DNA from 3 places in the Serratia sp. D1N4 genome. Region 1 is predicted to be linked to each of the others. Evidence: predicted binding sites of a transcription regulator. Region 1 holds the regulator's gene; each other region holds the start of a gene.
The links. The regulator PurR, encoded in region 1, represses purine synthesis genes. The targets are predictions, from matches to a motif close to CANGCAAACGTTTGCNTG.
Positions count from the first base shown of each region.

Region 2: the regulator PurR is predicted to act here: its motif matches at 1,810-1,827, upstream of purH (bifunctional phosphoribosylaminoimidazolecarboxamide formyltransferase/IMP cyclohydrolase).
Region 3: the regulator PurR is predicted to act here: its motif matches at 1,393-1,410, upstream of rbsD (D-ribose pyranase).

Region 1 is NZ_CM137274.1:2,805,631-2,810,014, forward strand. It holds gene ACX1CU_RS12290 (C40 family peptidase) at 38-844, shown strand; gene sodB (superoxide dismutase [Fe]) at 1,054-1,632, shown strand; gene cydH (cytochrome bd-I oxidase subunit CydH) at 1,692-1,781, opposite strand; gene purR (HTH-type transcriptional repressor PurR) at 2,104-3,129, shown strand; gene punR (DNA-binding transcriptional activator PunR) at 3,110-4,036, opposite strand; gene punC (purine nucleoside transporter PunC) at 4,151-4,384, shown strand, end outside.
Region 2 is NZ_CM137274.1:4,880,792-4,885,175, forward strand. It holds rRNA gene ACX1CU_RS21855 (16S ribosomal RNA) at 1-1,332, opposite strand, end outside; gene purH (bifunctional phosphoribosylaminoimidazolecarboxamide formyltransferase/IMP cyclohydrolase) at 1,969-3,558, shown strand; gene purD (phosphoribosylamine--glycine ligase) at 3,607-4,384, shown strand, end outside.
Region 3 is NZ_CM137274.1:5,298,737-5,303,120, reverse strand. It holds gene kup (low affinity potassium transporter Kup) at 1-1,256, shown strand, start outside; gene rbsD (D-ribose pyranase) at 1,424-1,843, shown strand; gene rbsA (ribose ABC transporter ATP-binding protein RbsA) at 1,851-3,356, shown strand; gene rbsC (ribose ABC transporter permease) at 3,364-4,326, shown strand.

The DNA.
Region 1 (4,384 bases):
AGATATCTTTTTCGAGGCCAAGGTTGGTAACATTGACATGCGTTTAATTATTACGCTTTTCATGCTGTTGTTCTCACAGCTGTTCTTCAATCTGGCGCACGCTGCGCCAAAGGCACATGTTTCTGCCGAGCAACGTAAGGGGCACGTTAATGAGGCCCGGCCTGACGATCGCAAGAAAAAGAAAGCGGATAAGGCCAGCAAAAAAGGAAAAGCCGTTGCGACTCAGAAAACAGCGAAAATAAAGTCACAGGCAGGGAAGAAAACCACACAGGTTAAATCAAAGAGTAAATCTACCCGCACTGCCAGCGTCAAAGTCACTCCGCCGAAAAAGGGTTACAAGAAAGGCTATGGTCGCCATCGTGAGCCGAATATGGCTACCGCGAAACTGGCCAAGAATGAAAAACCACTGAAACTCAGCCCTGCGCACAAAAAACGTTATCAGCATGCCAAACAAACGGCCATGGCCAAACTCATGAGCCAGATGGGCAAGCCTTACCAATGGGGCGGTTCTTCACCACACACCGGGTTTGACTGCAGCGGCCTGATTTATTACGCCTATAAAGACGTGGTGAAAATCAAAATGCCACGTACCGCCAATGAAATGTATCACCTGCGTGATGCCGCGCCGATCAAGAAAAGCGAGTTGGAAACCGGCGATCTGGTGTTCTTTCGCATCAATAACCGTGGTACTGCCGATCACGTTGGCGTTTATCTTGGTAACGGCAAGTTTATCCAGTCCCCGCGTACTGGCGAAGAAATCCGCGTCAGCCAGTTAGATAATGACTACTGGCAGAACCACTACATCGGCGCACGCCGTGTCGTCACGCCAAAAACTATCCGTTGATTTATTGCGGCTGAGACATAGCCTCAGCCGCCCTTTCCTGCCGATGCTTTAATCAATCAGCCGCTTAACATGCTTTAAACCTTTTTTTCACCCGGAAAGTTGTTAAGATTATTGTCCATAAAAAACACACAACAATTCTGTTTTCCTCCTTCAACCACCGGGTTGGAGGTTGTCGGAATAATAGTGCTGTATATAAAAAGGAGAAAGCAATGTCGTTTGAATTACCTGCATTACCGTATGAAAAAAACGCTCTCGAACCGCACATTTCTGCAGAAACCCTGGAATACCACTATGGTAAGCACCATAACACCTACGTGGTTAACCTGAACAACCTGGTGAAAGGCAGCGAGTTCGAAGGCAAAACCCTGGAAGAGATTGTCAAAACGTCTACCGGCGGCGTGTTTAACAACGCAGCACAGGTGTGGAACCACACCTTCTACTGGCATTGCCTGTCACCACAGGGTGGCGGCGAGCCAACGGGCGCAGTAGCCGCTGCGATCACCAAATCCTTCGGTTCTTTTGCTGCTTTTAAAGAGCAATTCACCGATGCCGCCGTGAAAAACTTCGGCGCGGGTTGGACCTGGCTGGTGAAAAAGGCGGATGGTACGCTGGCGATCGTTAGCACCTCAAACGCGGCAACCCCGCTGACCGGTGAAGACAAACCGCTGCTGACCGTTGACGTGTGGGAACATGCCTATTACATCGACTACCGCAATGCGCGTCCGAAATACCTGGAGAACTTCTGGGCATTGGTGAACTGGGCGTTCGTGGAAAAGAATCTGGCGTAATCGCTGGAGGTTGATAGCAAGGCGCAGCATGCTGCGCCTTTATTATTTCTTGGTATGAATCAGTTCAATGCGGCGATAAAACCGAAAACAATAATCATTGCTAAAGCACAAGCGGTGGTAATCAATGACATCTTCAAATTGGTATCCATAACGACTCCCTATCAGATTGGCTTCACTAAGCATAAAATCCACACGATTAATGCGTCAAATCATTTTCACACAGTTCGTGACTAAAATCTTGTTATCATTTCCCAAGTTATAATGCCGAATAGATCTTCCACTTTGCGTCAATTTGGGACAAAATCCGCAGTTCACAACTGCGTACCGGCAAAATGCCCCTCCTGTTTAAGCGGCTTACGAACTCAGCACTAAAAACTCAGCTTCCGCTTCTCTGGGGAGAGATCTACGCAGGCAAACGATTAACATCATACTTACATGCCATAACATGTGGGTTCAGGAGTCATTCTTTACATGGCAACGATTAAAGATGTCGCCAAACGCGCTGGCGTTTCCACCACCACCGTTTCGCACGTCATCAATAAGACGCGTTTCGTCGCCGAAGAAACAAAAGAGGCCGTTCGGGCTGCGATCAAAGAACTGCACTACTCCCCGAGCGCGGTCGCACGTAGCCTGAAGGTTAACCATACCAAATCGATCGGTTTGCTGGCGACCTCAAGTGAAGCGCCCTACTTTGCTGAAGTGATCGAGGCGGTAGAGAACAGCTGCTATAGCAAAGGCTATACCCTGATCCTTTGTAACTCGCACAATAACCTCGACAAACAGCGTGCCTACCTGGCGATGCTGGCGCAAAAGCGTGTTGATGGCCTGCTGGTAATGTGCTCGGAATACCCGGATGAGTTACTGGGCATGCTGGAGGATTATCGCAATATCCCCATGGTGGTGATGGATTGGGGTGCTGCACGCGGTGATTTTACCGATACCATTATCGATAACGCCTTTGAAGGCGGCTATCTGGCTGGCCGCTATCTGCTGGAGCGTGGCCACCGTGATATCGGGGCGATCCCTGGGCAGTTATCACGCAACACCGGCGGCGGCCGCCATCGTGGTTTCCTGAAGGCGCTGCAAGAGGCCAATGTTGAGGTGCGAGAAGAGTGGATCGTCCAAGGGGATTTTGAACCCGATTCGGGTTACAAGGCCATGCACCAGATCCTGTCGCAGAAACAGCGCCCTACTGCGGTATTTTGCGGGGGCGATATTATGGCAATGGGGGCGATCTGTGCCGCCGACGAACTGGGGCTGCGCGTCCCGCAGGATATTTCGGTGATCGGTTACGATAACGTGCGTAATGCGCGCTATTTCACCCCGGCGCTAACCACCATCCACCAGCCGAAAGAACGCCTGGGGGAAATGGCTTTCACCATGCTGCTGGATCGCATTATCAGCAAGCGTGAAGAATCCCAGGTGATTGAAGTACATCCAAAACTGATCGAACGCCGTTCCGTGGCCGATGGCCCATTTATCGATTATCGCCGCTAATCTCTTCGCTCAACCACTCCTGGTTGAGCGTTTCACTATCTCCTAGATACTCCAGTAGCCAGGCCATCGCCGGTGACTGTGCGTTCTGCTGCCAGGTCAGGCAGCAGGCACTGGCGGGAAACGGCTCCTGCAATTGCAATGCCACCAGTTCACCGCTTTGCACCAATGGCAGTACGCGATGCGCTGGCACCATGCCAACACACAACCCGCTGCGCAGGCAATCTACAGCGGAAACCCAGTCGGGTACGGTAAGCCGCCGCTGATTATCCAATGACCAAGTCACTCGCTTAGGCAAGTTGCGCGACGTATCCTCCAGCAACAGAGAGGGATATGGCCGCAGCTGATCGTTGCGCAGCAAACCGGTCAGGCTGGCCAGCGGATGTGACGCGCTAACGACACACAACCAGTTCATAAAACCCATATCGCGAAAGGCAAAGCCACCGCCCACCGGCACCGCACGCGTGGCACCGATCGCCATCTCGGCCCGGCCATCCACCAGCGCGTCCCACACGCCGTTGAACACTTCCGGTTGCACCACCAGTTCCACATCGGGGAAGTGGCGATAAAAATCCAGGACCAGTTGGCGGCTGCGCTGCGGCTTAACAATGATGTCCACCGCGATTTTTAGCTGCCCGCGCCAACCATTGGCCACCTGCTGACATTGACGACGCGTATCAAGCATTTTTTTGATAACAGTACGCGCTTCTTTTACAAACAGCACACCGGCAGGCGTCAGTTCAACATCACGATGGCGGCGTTCAAACAGCGGCACTGCCAGCCATTGCTCCAGTTGCCGCACGGTATAGCTTACCGCAGACGGCACACGGTGCAGCTCCTGTGCTGCCGCACTGAAACTGCCGGTGCGCGCTACCGCATCAACGACATCGAGTGAATATTCAGACCACATCTTGTTTTGCCTTCAATTTTTTTAACAGCACCTAGCAAATATTACCGTTTCACAAGCAGAGATCCAGCCGGATACACTGGCCGGCGCTAAAAAACCTGCAATAAGAAAATGTTAATGAGAAATACCATGCAAAATTTTGGATTTATGTTTTATCTCGCTGGCCTGAGTATGCTGGGCTATCTGGCCACCGACATGTATCTGCCCGCCTTTGGTGCCATGCAACAGGATTTGCAAATCTCCGCCGGTGCCATCAGCGCCAGCCTGAGTATCTTTCTGGCTGGCTTCGCCTTTGCCCAACTGGTGTGGGGGCCGCTTTCCGATAAGCTGGGCCGCAAACCGGTACTGCTG
Region 2 (4,384 bases), 2.1 Mb from region 1:
CATGGAGTCGAGTTGCAGACTCCAATCCGGACTACGACATACTTTATGAGGTCCGCTGGCTCTCGCGAGTTTGCTTCTCTTTGTATATGCCATTGTAGCACGTGTGTAGCCCTACTCGTAAGGGCCATGATGACTTGACGTCATCCCCACCTTCCTCCGGTTTATCACCGGCAGTCTCCTTTGAGTTCCCACCATCACGTGCTGGCAACAAAGGATAAGGGTTGCGCTCGTTGCGGGACTTAACCCAACATTTCACAACACGAGCTGACGACAGCCATGCAGCACCTGTCTCACGGTTCCCGAAGGCACCAAGCTATCTCTAGCAAGTTCCGTGGATGTCAAGAGTAGGTAAGGTTCTTCGCGTTGCATCGAATTAAACCACATGCTCCACCGCTTGTGCGGGCCCCCGTCAATTCATTTGAGTTTTAACCTTGCGGCCGTACTCCCCAGGCGGTCGACTTAACGCGTTAGCTCCGGAAGCCACGCCTCAAGGGCACAACCTCCAAGTCGACATCGTTTACAGCGTGGACTACCAGGGTATCTAATCCTGTTTGCTCCCCACGCTTTCGCACCTGAGCGTCAGTCTTTGTCCAGGGGGCCGCCTTCGCCACCGGTATTCCTCCAGATCTCTACGCATTTCACCGCTACACCTGGAATTCTACCCCCCTCTACAAGACTCTAGCTTGCCAGTTTCAAATGCAGTTCCCACGTTAAGCGCGGGGATTTCACATCTGACTTAACAAACCGCCTGCGTGCGCTTTACGCCCAGTAATTCCGATTAACGCTTGCACCCTCCGTATTACCGCGGCTGCTGGCACGGAGTTAGCCGGTGCTTCTTCTGCGAGTAACGTCAATCAGTCGCGCTATTAACACGACTGCCTTCCTCCTCGCTGAAAGTGCTTTACAACCCGAAGGCCTTCTTCACACACGCGGCATGGCTGCATCAGGCTTGCGCCCATTGTGCAATATTCCCCACTGCTGCCTCCCGTAGGAGTCTGGACCGTGTCTCAGTTCCAGTGTGGCTGGTCATCCTCTCAGACCAGCTAGGGATCGTCGCCTAGGTGAGCCATTACCTCACCTACTAGCTAATCCCATCTGGGCACATCCGATGGTGTGAGGCCCGAAGGTCCCCCACTTTGGTCCGAAGACGTTATGCGGTATTAGCTACCGTTTCCAGTAGTTATCCCCCTCCATCGGGCAGTTTCCCAGACATTACTCACCCGTCCGCCGCTCGCCGGCAAAGTAGCAAGCTACTTTCCGCTGCCGCTCGACTTGCATGTGTTAGGCCTGCCGCCAGCGTTCAATCTGAGCCATGATCAAACTCTTCAATTAAAAGTTCGATTTGCTTTAACAAGTAAAGCGATGCTCAAAGATTACTTTCTGCAAATGCATTGCCCTTGCGGGTCAATGTATACTGCTTTGGTCACTCTTCAAGACTTGATATTTTTTTGCCACCGAGGTGGCTGGATATCGTCTTGTGAGTGCCCACACAGATTGTCTGATAAATTGTTAAAGAGCAGTGAGTTACGCGCTTTCGCTTGCTAACTCGAGGTGGCGTATATTACGCTTTCCTCTTTCAGAGTCAACCTTAATTTTCAGGTTTTTTCTCTGCGACCCCCGGAGACTCTGTGAAGTTATTCACATGTTCCGTGTCGATGGAGGCGCATTATAGGGAGTTCCACGCAGGCCGCAACAGGTATTTTCGATAAAAAACACCGTTTGCTGCATTCCACAGCAAAACCCGTCCTTATACCCGGTTATGCACTAACTTATCCACAGAGCGCATTTGCTCGGAAAATTTACGAGCACCGCGCAAACGTTTTCGCTACAATTCCCGCGACAAAACGATCCCCCCTTTTTACGGGGGCGTTACCTGAATCTGTTCCTGCCCTTCCTATATATAAGGAAAGAAGGTAGAGATTCACGTAACGCTCTTTATATTGCGACTCAAAGCCAAGGGATAAAACCATGCAACAACCTCGTCCAATCCGCCGAGCTCTGCTCAGCGTGTCTGATAAAGCCGGTATCGTTGAATTCGCCGAAGCTCTCTCCCAGAGAGGCGTAGAACTGCTTTCCACCGGCGGCACCGCCCGCCTGCTGGCGAATGCCGGTCTGCCCGTTACCGAAGTTTCTGACTACACCGGTTTCCCGGAAATGATGGATGGACGAGTGAAGACCCTGCATCCGAAAGTGCATGGCGGTATTCTGGGCCGTCGTGGCCAGGATGATGCCATCATGGAGCAACATGCGATCAAGCCGATCGATATGGTGGTAGTGAATCTGTATCCCTTCGCCCAAACCGTAGCTCGTCCAGATTGTTCATTGGAGGATGCCGTTGAGAATATCGATATCGGTGGCCCAACCATGGTGCGCTCTGCCGCCAAGAACCATAAAGATGTCGCTATCGTGGTGAAGAGCAGCGACTACGCCGCCATCATTACAGAAATGGATAACAATGCGGGCTCGCTGCGCTATCCAACCCGATTCGATCTGGCGATCAAGGCCTTTGAGCATACCGCAGCTTACGACAGCATGATCGCCAACTACTTTGGTGCTCTGGTTCCGGCCTATCACGGCGAAACTGAGCAGCCTTCTGGCCGCTTCCCACGCACCCTGAACCTGAACTACATCAAGAAGCAGGATATGCGCTACGGCGAGAACAGCCACCAGCAAGCCGCCTTCTATATAGAAGAGAACCTGCAGGAAGCCTCCGTCGCCACCGCCGCACAGCTGCAAGGCAAGGCTCTCTCTTACAACAACATCGCCGATACCGACGCTGCGCTGGAATGTGTGAAAGAGTTCGCCGAGCCTGCCTGCGTGATCGTCAAACACGCTAATCCTTGTGGTGTGGCGATCGGCGAAAGCCTGTTCGCTGCTTATGATCGTGCCTACCAGACCGATCCCACCTCTGCCTTTGGTGGCATCATCGCTTTCAACCGTGAATTGGATGCTGAGACAGCGAAAGCGATCATCAGCCGCCAGTTCGTTGAGGTGATCATCGCACCAGGCATCAGTGACGAAGCTCGCTCTCTGCTAGCGGCCAAACAGAATGTGCGCGTACTGGCCTGTGGCCAGTGGCAGCAACGCGTTGCCGGTCTGGATTTCAAACGCGTCAACGGTGGCCTGCTGGTGCAGGATCGCGATCTGGGCATGGTGGCTGAAGGCGATCTGCGCGTGGTTTCTGAACGTCAGCCAACCGCTCAGGAACTGCGTGATGCGCTGTTCTGCTGGAAAGTGGCTAAGTTCGTTAAATCCAACGCCATTGTTTATGCGCGTGACAACATGACCATCGGCATCGGGGCGGGCCAGATGAGCCGCGTTTACTCGGCCAAGATTGCGGGTATCAAAGCCGCTGACGAAGGCTTGGAAGTACCCGGCTCCGCCATGGCGTCTGACGCTTTCTTCCCGTTCCGTGACGGTATCGACGCCGCAGCCGCAGTAGGTATTACCTGCGTTATCCAGCCAGGCGGTTCGATTCGCGATGACGAAGTGATTGCCGCTGCCAATGAGCACGGTATTGCGATGATCTTCACCGACATGCGTCATTTCCGCCATTAATCCCTTTCGCTGCGTGCGCCAAAGCGCACGCTGTTTATGGAGCACCTGATGAATATTCTGATTATCGGTAACGGCGGGCGCGAACATGCGTTGGCTTGGAAAGCGGCCCAATCACCATTGGCGGATAAGGTTTACGTTGCGCCGGGCAATGCGGGCACGGCATTGGAAGTCAACCTGACCAACATTGATATCGCCCCAACCGATATCCCGGCACTGCTGGCCTTTGCCAAAAGCCATGCTATCGGTCTCACCATTGTTGGCCCTGAAGCCCCGTTGGTGATTGGCGTGGTTGATGCTTTTCAGGCCGCTGGTCTGAAAATTTTTGGTCCGTCGCAGGCAGCCGCCCAGTTAGAAGGCTCCAAAGCGTTCACCAAAGATTTCCTGGCTCGCCATGTGATCCCAAGCGCGGAATACCAGAACTTCACCGATGTGGACGCTGCGCTGGCGTACGTACGCAGCAAAGGCGCGCCGATCGTGATCAAAGCTGACGGCTTGGCAGCAGGTAAAGGCGTGATTGTTGCCATGACGCTGAAAGAAGCAGAAGACGCCATTCAGGATATGCTGGCGGGCAATGCCTTTGGCGACGCAGGGCACCGTATCGTGATCGAAGAATTCCTTGAAGGCGAAGAAGCCAGCTTTATTGTGATGGTGGATGGTGAAAACGTGGTCCCAATGGCCACCAGCCAGGATCACAAGCGTGTGGGCGATGGCGATACCGGCCCGAATACCGGTGGTATGGGAGCTTATTCACCGGCTCCGGTGGTCACCGATGAAATCCACCAGCGCGTAATGGATCAGGTGATCTGGCCAACCGTGCGCGGCATGG
Region 3 (4,384 bases), 2.5 Mb from region 1:
ACTTCTTTATTGAATATAAGAAGGTCTCGTTCTTTGCGCTCGGTGCGGTGGTGCTGGCGATTACCGGCGTGGAGGCGTTGTATGCTGATATGGGCCACTTCGGTAAATTCCCGATCCGCTTGGCCTGGTTTACCGTAGTACTGCCTTCTCTGGTGCTTAATTACTTTGGCCAGGGGGCATTGCTGCTGAAAAACCCTGAGGCGATCAAGAACCCTTTCTTCCTGTTGGCGCCCGACTGGGCCCTGATCCCACTGCTGATCCTGGCTACGCTGGCTACGGTGATCGCCTCGCAGGCGGTGATTTCTGGCGTATTCTCTCTGACCCGGCAAGCGGTGCGTTTGGGGTATCTGTCACCGATGCGCATTATCCACACGTCAGAAATGGAGTCGGGCCAGATCTATATCCCGGTGGTCAACTGGATACTGTACATCTCGGTGGTGTTGGTGATCGTGGGCTTTGAACACTCCAGCAACCTGGCAGCGGCATATGGTATTGCGGTTACCGGCACCATGGTATTAACCAGTGTGCTGATCACTTCGGTAGCGCTCAAAAATTGGCACTGGAATCGCTTCTTGGTGGTTGGTACTTTGGCGATCCTGCTGATTATTGATGTGCCGATGTTCTCTGCCAATGCGCTGAAACTGTTCTCTGGCGGTTGGTTGCCGCTGACGTTGGCGTTGGTGATGTTTATTATCATGACCACCTGGAAAAGCGAGCGTTTCAGCCTGTTGCGCCGTATTCATGAGCATGGCAACTCCCTTGAGGCGATGATCGCCTCACTGGAAAAATCCCCGCCGGTTCGCGTACCTGGTACCGCCGTGTTTATGTCTCGGGCCATCAACGTGATCCCCTTTGCGTTGCTGCATAATCTCAAGCACAACAAAGTGCTGCATGAACGTGTGGTAATACTGACGCTGCGTACCGAAGATGCACCCTATGTGCATAACCTACGCCGGGTGACCATCGAACAACTGTCGCCGACCTTCTGGCGCGTAGTCGCCAGCTATGGCTGGCGTGAAACACCAAACGTGGAAGAAGTGTTCCACCGCTGCGGTTTGGAGGGGTTACCGTGCCGAATGATGGAAACCTCATTCTTTATGTCGCACGAATCGCTGATCCTGACCAAACGGCCTTGGTATCTGTTCCTGCGCGGCAAATTGTTTATCGCGCTGAGCCGCAACGCACTACGTGCTCCAGACCAGTTTGAGATCCCGCCAAACCGCGTTATCGAGCTGGGAACCCAGGTCGAGATATAATCCCCCGAGGGCTTAGTTGACTGACTAAGCCCTTTTCTTTGTCTGTTTGTCGAGCACGAGCGAAACGTTTCGATGGCGATCACATTTTTGCAACTTGATCATTGCCTTCCCCTGTTGTTTTTTTAAACTCTTTCACGAGCGAAACGTTTCGCTGTTGGAGTGAGAACATGAAAAAAGGCGTGCTACTAAATTCTGAAGTTTCTGCGGTTGTGTCCCGCCTCGGTCATACCGATCAGATCACTATTTGCGACGCAGGGCTGCCGATCCCGGCAGCGGCGCAGCGTGTCGATCTGGCGCTGACCCAAGGAGTACCGACGTTTTTACAGGTGGTCGGGGTGGTTACGCAGGAAATGCAGGTAGAAAACGCTATTCTGGCGGAAGAGATAGTTAAACAAAATCCGCTGCTCCATGAAGCGTTGCTAGCTCAATTGCAACAACTTAGCCAACACCAGGGAAATACCATAAGCGTGAGCTATATTAGTCACAGCGAGTTTAAAGTACAAACCGAGCACAGCCGAGCGGTGATCCGCAGTGGAGAATGTTCGCCATATGCCAACGTCATTCTCTGCTCCGGCGTCACTTTCTGAGGCAATTATGCAACCGTTAATGCAACTGCAAGGGATCGATAAAGCCTTTCCCGGCGTCAAGGCGCTTTCTGGCGCTGCCCTCAGTGTCTACCCTGGCAGGGTGATGGCGCTGGTGGGGGAAAATGGCGCCGGGAAATCCACCATGATGAAAGTGCTGACCGGTATCTACAGCAAAGATGCGGGCAGCCAGCGTTTTCTGGGTAAAGAGGTGGTGTTTAACGGCCCGAAGGATTCGCAAGAAGCGGGTATCGGCATTATTCACCAGGAATTGAACCTGATCCCGCAACTGACCATTGCCGAAAACATTTTTCTTGGCCGTGAGTTCGTGAGCCGTTTCGGCCGCATCGACTGGAAACGCATGTACGCCGAAGCAGATAAACTGCTGGCGCGCCTGAATTTGCGTTACAGCAGCCACCGGCTGGTGGGGGAATTGTCGATTGGCGATCAGCAGATGGTAGAAATTGCCAAAGTGCTGAGTTTCGAATCGAAAGTCATCATTATGGATGAGCCGACCGACGCGCTGACCGATACTGAAACCGCCTCTTTATTTAGCGTCATCAATGAGCTGAAAGCCGAAGGCCGTGGCATTGTTTATATTTCCCACCGCCTGAAAGAGATCTTTGAAATCTGTGACGACGTTACCGTGTTCCGTGACGGTCAGTTTATTGCCGAACGCCCGGTGGACGAGCTGCAAGAAGATTCGTTGATCGAAATGATGGTGGGCCGCAAGCTGGAAGAACAGTATCCGCGCCTGAATCTGCCGCGTGGAGAAAAACGTCTACAAGTCAGCCATGTTTCAGGCCCAGGCGTTCACGACGTCAGTTTTACCCTGTATCGGGGCGAAATTTTGGGCGTAGCTGGCCTGATGGGCGCCGGGCGCACCGAATTGATGAAGATTCTTTACGGTGCAGCACCGCGTAAAAGCGGCATCGTTAATCTTGATGGTCATGAGGTCGTCACCCATTCACCACAGGATGGGTTGGCGAATGGCATCGTCTATATTTCCGAAGACCGTAAACGCGATGGTTTAGTGTTGGGGATGTCGGTGAAGGAGAACATGTCGCTAACCGCCTTGCGCTATTTCAGCCGCCGCGGTGGCAGCCTGAAACATGCCGATGAGCAGCAGGCGGTGAGCGATTTTATCCGCCTGTTCAATGTTAAAACCCCCTCAATGGAGCAGCCGATAGGCCTGCTTTCTGGTGGTAACCAGCAGAAAGTGGCGATCGCCCGCGGTTTAATGACCCGGCCGAAGGTGCTGATCCTCGATGAACCGACGCGCGGCGTCGACGTCGGAGCCAAGAAAGAGATCTATCAATTAATTAACCAGTTCAAGCAGGAAGGGCTGAGCATCATTCTGGTGTCTTCAGAAATGCCAGAAGTGCTGGGCATGAGTGACCGCATTCTGGTGATGCACGAAGGCCATCTCAGCGGTGAATTCCCAATTGAACAGGCCACTCAAGAAGTGTTGATGGCAGCGGCCGTCGGCAAGCAATACGGCGTAAAGCAGGAGTAAATCAGATATGAGTTCCCAGAGTGTCGCAAAGCGCTGGTTCAGTAAAGAGTGGCTGTTAGAGCAGAAATCGCTGATTGCGCTGCTGGTGCTGATTGCCGTGGTGTCTTCGATGAGCCCGAATTTCTTCACCCTCAACAACCTGTTCAATATTCTGCAGCAAACGTCGGTGAACGCCATTATGGCGGTGGGCATGACGCTGGTGATCCTGACTTCCGGTATCGATTTGTCAGTAGGTTCACTGCTGGCGCTTACCGGTGCGGTCGCAGCATCAATCGTCGGCTTTGAAATCAATGCGGTAGTCGCTGTAGCGGCGGCTTTAGCGTTGGGGGCTGCCGTGGGGGCCTGCACCGGGATTATTGTGGCGAAAGGCAAGGTTCAGGCATTTATCGCCACGCTGGTAATGATGCTGCTGCTGCGCGGTGTCACCATGGTGTATACCAGCGGCAGCCCGATCAACACCGGTTTTACCGATGTGGCCGATACTTTCGGCTGGTTCGGTATTGGCCGCCCACTGGGTATACCTACACCGATCTGGATTATGGCGATCGTGTTTATTGCCGTCTGGTACATGTTGCATCACACCCGCTTGGGCCGTTATATCTACGCGCTCGGGGGGAACGAGGCCGCGACCCGTTTGTCTGGCATCAGCGTCGATAAAGTGAAAATCATCGTTTACTCGCTGTGCGGCCTGCTGGCAGCATTGGCCGGAGTGATTGAAGTTGCACGCCTGTCATCGGCACAACCAACCGCTGGTACTGGCTATGAGCTGGATGCTATCGCAGCGGTAGTGTTGGGCGGCACCAGCCTGGCAGGAGGCAAGGGGCGCATTGTCGGCACACTGATTGGTGCGCTGATCCTGGGCTTCCTGAACAACGGTTTGAATTTGTTGGGTGTTTCTTCCTACTACCAAATGATCGTAAAAGCAGCCGTTATTTTGCTGGCGGTTCTGGTAGATAACAAAAAGCAGTAAGTCTCTTTAGAGGCGGGCTTGTCGGCCCGCAGTATTCACGGACACTTCTTCTCCTACA